One region of the Cupriavidus sp. HY129 genome, then DNA from elsewhere that is predicted to be linked to it. Evidence: riboswitches for the same ligand, from Rfam matches in the RefSeq annotation. Region 1 holds a riboswitch; the other holds the start of a gene.

Region 1 (6,593 bases):
AGGTCCATGGGCGAGCTTGCAGATGGGAACGGCCGCGGAACCGCGGCCGGATGGAGCACCCAATGTACCAGCTTGCCCATTACAAGCGATGCCGGTTTTGTATCAAACTTGATACGTGCTCAGAACGCCACAAGCTGCGAGAGGCGGAAAAAAACGCCCCCGGTGCTGCCGCATCCGGGAGCGCTCAACAGGGAAGAAGCCGGGCTCGCATGCGCCCAGCACACACCGCAAACCGAAGGGTAGGCGCGATGTGTCGCGACAGACGCCGAGACGAAAGCGCGCACGCCAATCGTAGAGAGACGGTCATCCCGAAGCTTGTCCGGCTTGTATCAATCACCCCGCCGCAGGCTTGCCGAGCAGCGCCTTGAGCCCGGCCAGACGATCCTTCGGGCTCATGGCCGGGGTCTCGTCCTTCGGGGCGGGGTCGTCCTCCAGCTTCATCTCGGCGATGAAACGCGACGGCTCGCACGCATACGTATCGCGGGCGCGCTTGCGCTTCTTGCACCAGCTGATCTGCAGACTGCGCTGCGCGCGCGTGATGCCCACATACATCAGGCGGCGCTCCTCCTCGATCTTCTCGTCGCCCATTTCCTCGTCCTCGCGCGAGTGAGGCAGGATGCCCTCTTCCACGCCGACCAGGAACACGTGCGGGTACTCGAGCCCCTTCGACGCGTGCAGCGTCGACAGTCGCACCGCATCGGGATCTTCCTCGCGGCCTTCCAGCATGCTCATCAGCGCCACGGTCTGCGTAAGTTCGAGCAGGTTCTTGCCTTCGTCGCCGAAACCATCGGCGGTGTCGAATCCGGTGGCCGCGCCCTCGCCTTCCGGCTCGGGACGCGTGCCCTTGCGTTTGAGCCAGTCGAGGAATTCGAGCGTGTTGGTCCAGCGTGATTGCGCCTGCCGTTCATCGAAGGTGTCGTAGAGGTAGGCCTCGTAGTGGATACCTTCCATGAGATCGTCGAGCACCACCGTGGCCGGGTCCGTCTTCGCACGATCGGCCAGCCGCACCATCGACTCGCTGAACGTGCGCAGCGGCTCAAGCTGGCGCGGCTGCAGCTTCGCCTCGATGCCACCCATCATGGCCGCCTCGAACAGCGATACCTTGGCCTGGCCTGCGAACGTGCCGAGCACTTCGAGCGTGGTGTTGCCTACGCCACGACGCGGCGTGGTGATCGCGCGGATGAATGCGGGATCGTCGTCGGGGTTGGCGATCAGGCGCAGGTACGCGCAGATGTCCTTGATCTCGGCCTTGTCGAAGAAGCTCTGGCCGCCGGAGAGCACATACGGAATGCGCTCGCGGCGCAGGATCTGTTCGAACAGCCGGGCCTGGTGATTGCCGCGATAAAGGATTGCGTAGTCACGGAACTGCGCGCGCCGCTCGAACTTGTGCGCGGACAGCCGGAACACCACCGACTCTGCCTCGTGCTCCTCGTCGTTCATCGGGTGGATCGCGATCGGATCGCCCATGCCATGTTCCGACCACAGCTTCTTGTCGAACAGCTTCGGGTTGTTGGCGATCACCGCGTTGGCTGCTTCCAGAATCCGCACGGTCGAACGGTAGTTCTGTTCGAGCTTGACCACCTTCAGACTCGGGAAATCGGACTGCAGCAGGCGCAGGTTGTCGAGCGTGGCGCCACGCCAGCCATAGATCGCCTGATCGTCATCACCCACTGCGGTGAATGCCGGCGCGCGCAGATGCGACCCACCGGCCAGCAGCTTGAGCAACTGGTACTGGCACGCGTTGGTGTCCTGGTACTCGTCGACGAGGAAGTAACGCAGGCGGTTCTGCCACTTCAGTTGCACGGCTTCGTCGCGCGCGAACAGTTCGGCGGGCAGGCGGATCAGGTCGTCGAAGTCCACCGCCTGGTAAGCGTGCAGCGTGGCCACGTAATTGCGATACACCATCGCGGCCTGGTGCTCGTCGGCATCGCTCGCCTGCGCGAGCGCCGTCTCCGGGTCGATCATGCCGTTTTTCCACAGCGAGATCGTGCTCTGCACGCTGCGGATCAGCTTCTTGTCCGTGGTGCCAAGCTGCTCCTGCACCAGACCGAAGCAGTCATCGGAATCCATGATCGAGAACTGCGGCTTCAGGCCAAGGTGCTCGGCTTCCATGCGCAGGATCTGCACGCCGAGCGAATGGAACGTGCAGACCGTGAGTTGCTTGAGCGGAATCCGCTTGCCCTCGCGCGTGGTCTTGCCCTCCATCAGCTTGCCGATGCGCTCCTGCATCTCCTTGGCCGCCTTGTTGGTGAACGTGACGGCGGCGATGTGGCGCGGCTCGAACCCCTTGTCCTCGATCAGGTGCGCGATCTTCTGCGTGATCACGCGCGTCTTGCCCGATCCGGCACCCGCCAGGACGAGGCATGGCCCGTCGAGATAGCGAACGGCTTCGGATTGCGCGGAATTGAGCCCGTGGGACATGTGATCTTTGATGAGGATTGGCCAGGATCGGCCGAAAAGGCGCGGATGAAGCACACCGGAGCCGGTGCGCCAAAGCTGGCGATGTTAACACGTGCCTCGTGTCACGCGCCTCGTGTCTGGTCGCACCCTGCACGTGTGTCGGAGACCGTCCTACGGCAAGCGTTTCGAGCCCGTAACAATCGTAAGCCGCGGGCACCCGGGCACGGCATCGGCCTCTCACTTTTCACAGCGTGCCGGTATGGCTGGCGCGCGTGGCAGTACCGCATGTCGACAACAAAGCACTGGAGGCCATATGACTACGTTCCGCACGATTTCGAAGCTCACACTGATTGGTGTCACGCTTGCTGCCTTTGGCGGCTGCGCCGACATGACGCCGAAGCAGCGCAACACGGCGATCGGCGCGGGCGTCGGTGCCGTGGGTGGCGCCGTACTGACCGAAGGCAGCCCGCTGGGCACGCTCGGCGGCGCCGCCGTGGGTGGCGTGATCGGTAACGTCACGACCAAGGGTCACTAAGGGTTGTCCCAGGGCCGCTCATCAAGGGCCTGTTACCGGGCGCGATGACGGCCACTGACAGGTTGGCGAGGGCCGCCCGCAACGGGCGACCACGCACGGGACCGGGCCTGCCGCACGAGGTTTGACAAAGGCAGACCGGTCCCGTACATTCACGCGCATCCGGCCGGGAGAGCGCGCAGCGATTGCGCCGCCGAAGGGGTATCACCCGAAAACTCTCAGGCACCATGGACTGGCTGGATCGGCATGCAACATGCACACAATGCATGCCGCACTCTGGAGAGCGACATCCGCTATTGCAAGGCAATGGTGAGCATGTCCACCGAAGGGGCGCACGAAGCACCACGCTTCGTAATCTCTCAGGTATCGAGGACAGAGGGGTCATCCGCGGCAGCGGACTGGTAGCGCATTGGCGCGACCGGACGCTGCGGCGGATGACCCTTTTTTCGTTTTCGAACCACGGTTTTCGAACCGAGCGCCCCCAAGGACATCCATGACGCTCCAGGCCACGCCCCTCAACGCCATCCACCGCGCCCTCGGCGCCCGCATGGTCGACTTCGGCGGTTGGGACATGCCCGTCAACTACGGCTCCCAGATCGAGGAACACAACGCGGTACGCGCCGACGCCGGCATGTTCGACGTCTCCCACATGTGCGTGGTGGACCTGAGCGGCACCCACACGCGCGCCTTCCTGCGCGGCCTGCTGGCCAACAACATCGACAAGCTGCAAACGCCGGGCAAGGCGCTCTATTCGTGCATGCTCGACGAGAAAGGCGGCGTCATCGACGACCTGATCGTCTACTTCTTTGCCGAGGACCGGTTCCGCCTGGTGGTCAACGCCAGCACGGCCGTCGGCGACATCGAATGGATCCAGTCCCGCAACACGGCCACCGGCAGCGGCGTGACGATCACCCCGCGCCGTGGCGACGTGGCCCCGGCCGGCGTGAGCAAGCTGGCCATTGTTGCAGTGCAGGGTCCGAACGCGCGCCAGAAGGTGTACGACGCATTCCCGTCGACCCAGCCCGCCGACACGCTCAAGCCTTTCAACGCGGTGGTGGTGCACGACGCCGAGATGGGTGAACTGATGGTGGCCCGTACCGGCTACACCGGTGAAGATGGCTTCGAACTCGTTGTGCCGGCGGAGAACGTCGCGGGCATCTGGGAAAAGCTGTCCGCCTCGGGCGTGCGTCCCGCCGGACTCGGCGCGCGCGACACGCTGCGGCTGGAAGCCGGCATGAACCTGTACGGCCAGGACATGGATATCCACACCTCGCCGCTCGATGCGGGACTGTCGTGGACCGTCGACCTGCAAAGCGAGCGCAACTTCATCGGCAAGTCGGCGCTGCTGGCCAGTGGCCAGCAAAAGACCTTCGCCGGCCTGATCCTGCGAGACAAGGGTGGCGTGCTGCGCGCGCACCAGAAAGTCATCACCCCGGCCGGCGACGGCGAAATCACCAGCGGCACGTTCAGCCCGTCGCTGGCGCAATCAATCGCCTTTGCCCGCCTTCCCCGCGACATTGCCCCCGGCACCGAGGTGCAGGTGGAGATTCGCGACCGCAAACTGACCGCGACTGTGGTTAAACTGCCGTTTGTGCGCAATGGCAAGGCACTCGTGAGCTGAGGCATCGCCCGGCTTCACACCAACGGTCGCCCTTACATTCCCCCGGCGGGCCAGCCAGGGGGATGCCTGAAACAAGAAACACACTGCATTCCGGAGAACCTCAATGAATTTCCCCGCTGACCTGAAGTACACCGAGTCGCACGAATGGGTGCGCGTCGAGTCCGACGGCACGCTGACGATCGGCATCACCGATCACGCGCAGGACGCGCTCGGCGACATCGTCTTCCTGGAACTGCCCGAAGTGGGCAAGTCGGTCGGCGCCGGTGACGCGCTTGCCGTGGTGGAATCGGTAAAGGCCGCCTCCGACATCTACGCCCCGGTGGCTGGCGAAGTGATCGCCGTGAACGAAGCCGCCTCGGCCTCGCCGGAATCGGTCAACGCCAATGCGTTCGACGCCTGGCTGTTCAAGCTGAAGCCGGCCAACAGCGACGACGTGAACGGCCTGATGAGTGCCGACGCCTACAAGGCCAGCGTCGGCGCCTGAGCCCCGACACCCTGACTGATTCGATGCCGCAAACGCGGCGGCCAGGCTGACCACCTGCCGCCGCGCCCCCCACGAGATTCCTTGCCATGAACGCCCCGCTCCCCATGAACGCTGCCGCCCAAGGTGCCCGGCCCACGCTGGCCGAACTGGAGGCGCGCGACGCCTTCGCCGCCCGTCATATCGGCCCCGATTCCGCCGAACAGCAACACATGCTCAAGGTGCTCGGTTTCGAGAGCCGCGCCGCGCTGATCGACGCCGTGGTACCCGCCGCGATCCGCCGCCGTGACGGCATGTCGCTGGGCGAATTCACCGCACCGCTGACCGAGGAGGCCGCGCTCGGCCGCCTGCGCGCGCTGGCGGGCAAGAACCGTGTGCTCAAGAGCTTCATTGGCCAGGGCTACTACAACACGCTCACGCCGGGCGTCATCCTGCGCAACATCTTCGAGAACCCGGCGTGGTACACCGCGTACACGCCGTACCAGCCCGAAATCTCGCAAGGCCGTCTGGAAGCGATGCTGAACTTCCAGCAGATGATCACCGATCTGACCGGCCTGGATATCGCCAACGCGTCGATGCTCGACGAAGGCACCGCCGCCGCCGAGGCGATGACGCTGCTGCAGCGCGTGAACAAGCACGCATCTAACACGTTCTACGTGGCTGAAGACGTCCTGCCGCAAACGCTGGAAGTGGTTCGCACGCGCGCCCTGCCGCTCGGCATCGAGGTCAAGGTCGGCCCCGCCGCTGACGCCGCGCAGGCCCATGCCTTTGGCGTGCTCCTGCAATACCCGGGCGTGAATGGCGATGTGGCCGACTACCGCGCAATTGCCGAAGCCGTGCACGCCTCCGGTGGTCGCGTCGTGGCCGCTGCCGACCTGCTGGCGCTGACGCTGATCGCCGCGCCGGGCGAATGGGGCGCAGACGTGACTGTGGGCAACTCGCAGCGCTTTGGCGTGCCGCTCGGCTTCGGTGGCCCGCACGCGGGCTACATGGCCGTGAAAGATGAATTCAAGCGCTCGATGCCGGGCCGTCTGGTCGGTGTGACGATCGACGCGCAAGGCAACAAGGCCTATCGCCTGGCGCTGCAGACGCGCGAACAGCACATCCGTCGCGAGAAGGCGACGTCGAACATCTGTACGGCGCAGGTCTTGCTGGCCGTGATGGCGTCGATGTATGCGGTCTACCATGGTCCGCAGGGCCTCAAGCGCATCGCCCAGCGCGTGCATCGCCTGACCGCCACGCTGGCCGCCGGCCTGAAGACGCTGGGTCACACGCCGCTGAACGCTACGTTCTTCGACACGCTGACGCTGGAGACCGGCTTCAACACCGACGCGTTCCACGCATCGGCGACGGCCCGTGGCATCAATCTGCGCCACGTGGACGCCACGCGCATCGGCATCTCGTTCGATGAAACCGCATCGCGCGACGACGTGATCGCGCTGTGGGAAATCTTCGCGCACGGCAAGGCCGTGCCCGACTTCGACACGATCGAGGCCTCGGTGCAGGACGGCTTCCCGGCGACGCTGGCGCGCCAGAGCGCGTACCTCACGCACCCGGTG
Region 2 (6,593 bases), on a different replicon from region 1:
TTTGCGGATCCCGCCGGTGGCATGTTCCTGTGGGTATCCGTGGATGGCATCGACGACGCGGCGGCGCTGCTGCCCCATGCCATCGCAGAGAAAGTGCTGTTCGTGCCGGGTGCCGGCTTTTATGCCGAGCGTCGCGCGCGCCCCGCGTTCCGGCTGTCGTTCGTGGGCGCCGATCCGGCGCAGATCGAGGAAGGCGTGGCGCGGCTTGCCCGGGCCGCGGCGCGTGCCGGGGTATCCGTCATCAATCCGGCCTGAGCCAGGCGCTCAGATATCGAGCGTGCCGACGAAGCCGAACTCGACCGGCGTCTTCGCATAGAACAGGCGGATGTCTTCGTGACGCAGGCGCTCCAGCAGCGCCTCCACCTCTTCGACCGTGGCAACCACAGTCACCTCTTCCGGCCGATCGGCAAGTTCGATGAAGTGCCAGGAGTGGAAGCGATGGTCGTGCCCGATTCCCTCCGCCGCCACCGTGTGCGTGGCGCCGCGAATCTGCATCTCCCGCATCACCTGCATCAGCCAGTGCGATAGCTGCTTGCCGTGATAGCGCCGACCTTCCTGGGTGTAGAAGGTGAGTTGATAGCCCTGCATGACATCTCCCTGCGGGTCCGGATTGGCCAGAAGCTGGAGCCCCCCACGTGGCAGTTTCATCGTATGCCAGGTGACTGCAATGGTCCAAGACCAGCCGCTGGGCCGCGAGCGCCCGACACCCCCTGGGAAACCCAGTGTTGAGAATGGCTCTCATTCTGAGTTAGGATGCCGCCATCGCCCCTTGCGGGGCTCATTGCCGGAGAAGTTCATGCAGAAGATTGCCGCTTTCCTCGTTGCCGGAGTGTTCTCGACCGCCGCTTTCGCCGGCGCCAACTGCGCCAAGCACCCGAAATCCGAATGGATGCCGGAAGCCGATGCCAAGGCCAAGATCCAGGAACAGGGCTACAACATCAAGAAGTTCAAGGTGGACGGCAATTGCTACGAGATCTACGGCACGACCAAGGATGGCAAGAAGGCCGAGATCTACTTCGACACCAAGACGCTTGAAATCGTCAAATCGGAAATCGGCAGCTAAGCATGTCGGCGCCCGCGGACCGGACGAACGCCCCCGACACGATTCGCGTCTGGGACGTGGTCGTGCGCTTCACGCACTGGAGCGTGGCGGCCATCGTCTGCTTTGACCTCGTCCAGGACTCCGGAGACAAGGTGCACCGGACCCTCGGCTACATCGCCGCGGGGCTGGTGCTGTTCCGGGTCTTGTGGGGCTTCATCGGCAGCCAGCCTGCGCGTTTCCGCACATGGCTGCCACGTCCGTCCGCCATGCTGGCTTATGGCAAGGCACTGGTCGCCGGCCGCGCGCCGCGGTATGTCAGCCATACGCCGCTGGGCGCCGTCGCCATGCTGGCCATGTGGGCGCTGATCCTGGCGCTGGCGGTCACCGGCTGGATCTCGCGTCTCGATGCGTTCTGGGGCGAGGATTTGCCAGTCGACATCCATCGCTGGCTGGCGAACGGGCTGCTGGCGCTGGTGATCCTGCATGTGGCCGCGGCCATCGTCATGAGCATCAAGGGCCGCGAGAACCTCGTCGCTGCCATGATCACGGGGCGCAAGCCAGGTGATCCGCACCGCTAGCGGATTTATATGGCATAGTTGCCATCGTTTTACCCCGCGTGTATCGGGAGAGTCTGTGCCAGCCGCCCGGCCGACACAGCGCCGAAGGAGCAACCGCCCCGGAAACTCTCAGGCAAAAGGACCGGTACCCGCCATTGAACTCTGAAGAACCCCGGCTTGCACGTCAGCCGGCGGTACCGAAGGAGCAAGCGGCACGCGTATTGTTCGTGTGCCGCGAATCTCTCAGGTCAAGGACAGAGGGGGCGTCCGCAACCGCGCATGGTGCGCGGCGGACTGCCATCCCACGACGTCCTGAAAGACCTTCGACATGAAATCCATTGCAGTGATCGGCGGCGGCATCACCGGCGCCACGACGGCCTACGCCCTGGCCAAACGCGGGTTCTCCGTCACCCTGTTCGAACGGCACCGCTATGCGGCCATGGAAACCTCGTTCGCCAACGGCGGACAGCTCTCCGCCTCCAACGCGGAAGTCTGGACGCACTGGTCCACGCTGGCCAAGGGCCTGAAGTGGATGCTGCGCAATGACGCGCCGCTGCTCGTCAATCCGCGTCCGACCTGGCACAAGCTGAGCTGGTTCGCCGAGTTCATCGCATCGATCCCGCATTACCGCCGCAACACGGTGGAGACCACGCGGCTTGCCATTGCCGCGCGCCAGCACCTGTTTGCGTGGGCGGAGGCGGAGGGCATCGACTTCGACCTCAAGCGGCGCGGCATCCTGCATATCTATCGGGACAAGGCGGGCTTCGATCACGCAGGGCAAGTCTCGAAGCTGCTCACCGAAGGCGGACTCGAACGGCGCGCGGTGACCCCGGACGAGATGCGAAGCATCGAGCCGACGCTGGCAGGCCGGTACTACGGCGGCTACTACACCGAAAGCGACTCTACCGGCGACATCCACAAGTTCACCACTGGTATCGCTGCGGCGGCGCGCAGACTGGGCGTGCAGATGCTCTACAACCAGGACGTGAGCGCCGTGTCGACCAGCGGCCGGCGAGTGACGATCGTCTCGGCTGACGATGGCCAGACGACATCACGCGAATTCGACGCCGTGGTCGTCTGCGCCGGCGTTGCCAGCCGCGAATTCGCGCGCCAACTCGGAGACCGCGTGAACATCTACCCGGTCAAGGGCTATTCGATCACGGTCAACCTCAACGACGCCGAAAGCCAGGCCTCGGCGCCCACGGTCAGCCTGCTCGACGACGAAACCAAGCTTGTCACCAGCCGTCTGGGCGTGGACCGATTCCGCATAGCCGGCACCGCAGAGTTCAATGGCGTCGACCGCGACATCCGCGCCGATCGCATCCGTCCGCTGATCGACTGGGTCCATGCTTGCTTCCCCGGCGTCAGCACCCGCAGCGTGGTGCCCTGGGCGGGGTTGCGACCGATGATGCCAAACATGATGCCGCGCGTCGGTCGGGGCCATGCCGCTAACGTGTTCTACAACACAGGGCATGGGCATCTGGGCTGGACGCTGTCCGCCGTGACGGCCGAGATGGTGGGGGATGTCGTGCGCCACGCCGCTACGGAGCAGCAAGGGCGCGTGGGCGTTGGCGGATTGGTGGTGGGCAACGGCTGAGGGAAGCCTTTCTTTCCGGGCGTAGAAACGAAAAAAGCCCCGCTTGCGCGGGGCTTTTCGAATCTGGTGCCCAGAAGAGGACTCGGTCACCCATGCGCGACCCCGGGTTGCGCTTGCAAGCGCAACCTTTTCTCGTCCTCGCGAAAGGCCCTCAAGGGCCTTTCTTTCCGGGCGGAGAACGAAAAAAGCCCCGCTTGCGCGGGGCTTTTCGAATCTGGTGCCCAGAAGAGGACTCGAACCTCCACAGTGTTGCCACCGCTAGGACCTGAACCTAGTGCGTCTACCAATTCCGCCATCTGGGCGATGCGAGCCGCGAATTCTACAGAAGCCTGTGGAATTTGCAAGCCCCTGTGTGAATTCTCGCGAATTCATTCCGGGTCAGTTGCCGCGCAGTTCCAGGTAGAGCCCGCCATCGACCACGTAGCGGTTCCGGCCCGCCCGCTTGGCGCGGTACATGGCGCTGTCGGCGCGATGCAGCAGTGGCTCGAGGCGCGGCGCGTCGGGCACGGCGCAGACCGCGCCGACGCTGATCGTCACGAACGGCTGCACCGGCGTGCCGTGGTGGGGAATGCCCAGCTCGCGCACCGCTGCCACCATCCGGCGCGCGATGGTTCTCGTCTCCTCGGACGTGGAATCCGGCAGCACCACGGCAAACTCCTCGCCACCCAGGCGGGCGCAAAACTGCGTGCCGTCGAGCACGCAGGTCAAGGCCGTCGCGACCTGCCGCAGGCACTCATCGCCACGCGGATGGCCATAGAGATCGTTGAACTGCTTGAACAGGTCGACATCCAGAATCAGCAGGCCGATTTCCGTGCCGCGTTCGTAGGCGCGTGTCACCGCGGCATGCGACTCGCGCTGGAAGTAGCGGCGATTCGGAATGCCGGTCAGGGCATCGACGTCGAGGTCCGCCTGGGCGCGCGACAACTCCTGCGCGGTCTGCCCAAGCTGCATGGCCAGCGCCTGCTCGCGCGACTGATAGCGGCTGATGTCGCGCATGAACACGAGCCTGCCGATTGGCTTGCCATCCATCCGGCAAACGGGCTCCACCGTCAGTTCGTACTGCGCGCCCTGGGGAATCCCGGGATTCGTGCCGACGTCTTCGGCCGTGGTCGGCAAAGACAGCAAGTCCTGCCACGTGGCAGGCGCCACCTCGCCTTGCGCCAGTTCCGGCAACATGCGCGCCGCCGCGGGGTTGAACTCGACGATGGTGCCGTCCAGGCCGAGGATCACGCAGCCTTCGCGGATAGTGTCGAAAACACGCAGCCGCGCGTAGTGCCCGACATCGTCCAGATGCGATCGCAGCGCACAGAACCAGACCAGCACCGTCATGACCGAGAACGTGGCCGGTGTGAGATCACCGCCGAGCGGGCCGGTCAGGCGTTCCAGATAGGCGAGATGAAAGACCAGCGGCAGCGCCAGGCCGCACGCCAGGATGTTCCGTCCGCGCACCGACAACGCCGCGTTCGGCACCTTGGCCGTGATGAGGAAGTACAGGCTCAGTCCGAGCAGCGCATAGGTCCACGCCGCCATGATCGTGTAGCCGATGCCGTGGTGGAACACAGCGCCGGGTGATACACCGGGGGGCATCAGTTCGATCGAGGTCCAGACCAGATGGTGGCGCTCATTGGTAAACACGAGCACGACCGACAGGACGGCCGCCATCACGGGCACCCATAGCTTCGACCAGGGCACCACGAAATGCGGCCGGCTGACATGGATCATCGCCACGAGCCAGCCAATTGGCACGGCCACGATCCCGAGGTACTGGAGCTTGGCCCAGAAGATCCGCCCAGCCATGTCCGATTCGCTGATCTCGAGCAGCCGTCCGCCGCTCCAGACCACCACGCCCCCGGCCAGCAGCAGGAACGCCCTGACCGTAGGGTCGTCACGGCGCGGCCAGGCGGCAATGGCCATGCCCACGCTGCACACCACGGCGATGGTCAGACAAAGGACGAGAGGATACGATGGCATGGAAGGTCGGCCGAACCAGATCGGGGCCCCGACTGGCTGTGCGGGGCGAACCATTATAGGCTTGCGCAGTCCGACACTGGCGCGGCGCCCGGTGGCGCCGCCAATGCACAACACATCCGGAAAACCGAACGTGCCAATCATTCTCCTGGGGCTGGCGTTACTGGCTGCCTTTGTCTACGGCGTCGTGCAGCTCTACCTGAAAGTAGCCGCCGCTTACGGCGCGATCGCCGGCACCGCCGCAGTGGTTGCGCTGCTTGCCGCCCTGACCGCGCTGGCCGTGCGCTGGCTGCAACGCTATCGGGCCATCCACGGCAAGCGTGTCAACGGCGAGCGAGTGCTCGCGCTGACCGGAGACTGGGGTAGCCTGAGGCTGGACGCCGAGCGCAAGAACGGTGTCCTGGAGATGAATGGCCGGCGTGTCGTGCTGATCTTCGCCGATATCGGCGAGGCCCGCGCCGTTGCCGCCGATGGCAAGTGGCACATTGCGCTGACGCTGCACCACCACACGCCCGCAGACTGGAAGATCCCCGTCGCGGACGGCAGCACCGCCAACCGCTGGAGCAAGATCTTCACGCTGGCGGCAGCGCAGAAACTCTAGAAATCGCTGTTATCTTCACAAGGAGCCTCCGCATGACTCGATCGAACCGCCAATTGAAGCGACTGACCACCGCCAGTGCTGTCGCGCTCGTCGCCATGGTGGCCGGTTGCGCGTCGCAACCGCCGGCAGAGCCGATTCCGAACCCGGGCCCCCAGGGTGGCCGTGGCACGCCGGAGGGTTGCCAGGCCGACAAGCTGGGCGACGAGGCGCTGATCGGCAAGACCGAAGCCGAGGCCGCCGCCCTGCTCAAGGGCTGTGCCTGGCGCTTCGGCAGCCGCGACGGCCAGAGCCTGCCGGCCACGATGGACTACAACCCGCAGCGCCGGTCCATCGACGTGGTGGGCGGCAAGGTCACCGCCGTTCGTCGGGGCTAACTTCGGGGAGACTTCGCGGATGCCTTCGCGGCTAACTGCGCGGATGCCCTGGTGACTAATCTCGCCGCCAGGGCAGTACCGCATCGGGTAACGCGGCCGCTACTTCGAGCGGCTGCGGTCCGCGCCGTACGTATCCATGATGATCATCGTGCGATCCAGCACCCCGTTATCGTCGAAGTAGGCGCTGAAATGCGCCGGCACGTAGCCGGGCAGGTACATGCGGTACGACCACGCCTCGCGCTTCATCAACGGGTAGTACTGAATTGGCTCGCGCGGCATGCCCCAACGTTCCAGAACGTCCCGCTTGGTCCAGGCGTTGGGCTGCGCCTTGTAGATTTCGGCCTCGGTCAGCATCTGCCGGAACGCGATCAGCTTGCCCGATCCATCGAAATCGGCCGCGTAAACGTCATACCCGTAGGGCTGCTTCGAGTAGATCCAGCGCAGCGTGCCGTCG

Evidence for each region. Region 1 has a riboswitch for glycine ahead of gcvT (glycine cleavage system aminomethyltransferase GcvT). Riboswitches for the same ligand answer to the same signal wherever they lie in the genome.
Region 2: another riboswitch for glycine. It lies ahead of K6G35_RS20985 (D-amino acid dehydrogenase); the one in region 1 lies ahead of gcvT (glycine cleavage system aminomethyltransferase GcvT).

The regions. Positions count from the first base shown of each region.
Region 1 is NZ_CP083254.1:3,419,741-3,426,333, forward strand. It holds gene K6G35_RS15775 (response regulator) at 1-8, opposite strand, end outside; gene K6G35_RS15780 (UvrD-helicase domain-containing protein) at 334-2,421, opposite strand; gene K6G35_RS15785 (YMGG-like glycine zipper-containing protein) at 2,714-2,935, shown strand; glycine riboswitch at 3,090-3,177, shown strand; glycine riboswitch at 3,199-3,318, shown strand; gene gcvT (glycine cleavage system aminomethyltransferase GcvT) at 3,426-4,553, shown strand; gene gcvH (glycine cleavage system protein GcvH) at 4,657-5,037, shown strand; gene gcvP (aminomethyl-transferring glycine dehydrogenase) at 5,124-6,593, shown strand, end outside.
Region 2 is NZ_CP083255.1:1,026,519-1,033,111, reverse strand. It holds gene K6G35_RS21005 (aminotransferase-like domain-containing protein) at 1-255, shown strand, start outside; gene K6G35_RS21000 (DUF190 domain-containing protein) at 265-588, opposite strand; gene K6G35_RS20995 (PepSY domain-containing protein) at 797-1,063, shown strand; gene K6G35_RS20990 (cytochrome b/b6 domain-containing protein) at 1,066-1,620, shown strand; glycine riboswitch at 1,655-1,754, shown strand; gene K6G35_RS20985 (D-amino acid dehydrogenase) at 1,928-3,196, shown strand; tRNA gene K6G35_RS20980 (tRNA-Leu) at 3,412-3,498, opposite strand; gene K6G35_RS20975 (diguanylate cyclase domain-containing protein) at 3,575-5,167, opposite strand; gene K6G35_RS20970 (hypothetical protein) at 5,298-5,765, shown strand; gene K6G35_RS20965 (hypothetical protein) at 5,798-6,139, shown strand; gene K6G35_RS20960 (hypothetical protein) at 6,239-6,593, opposite strand, start outside.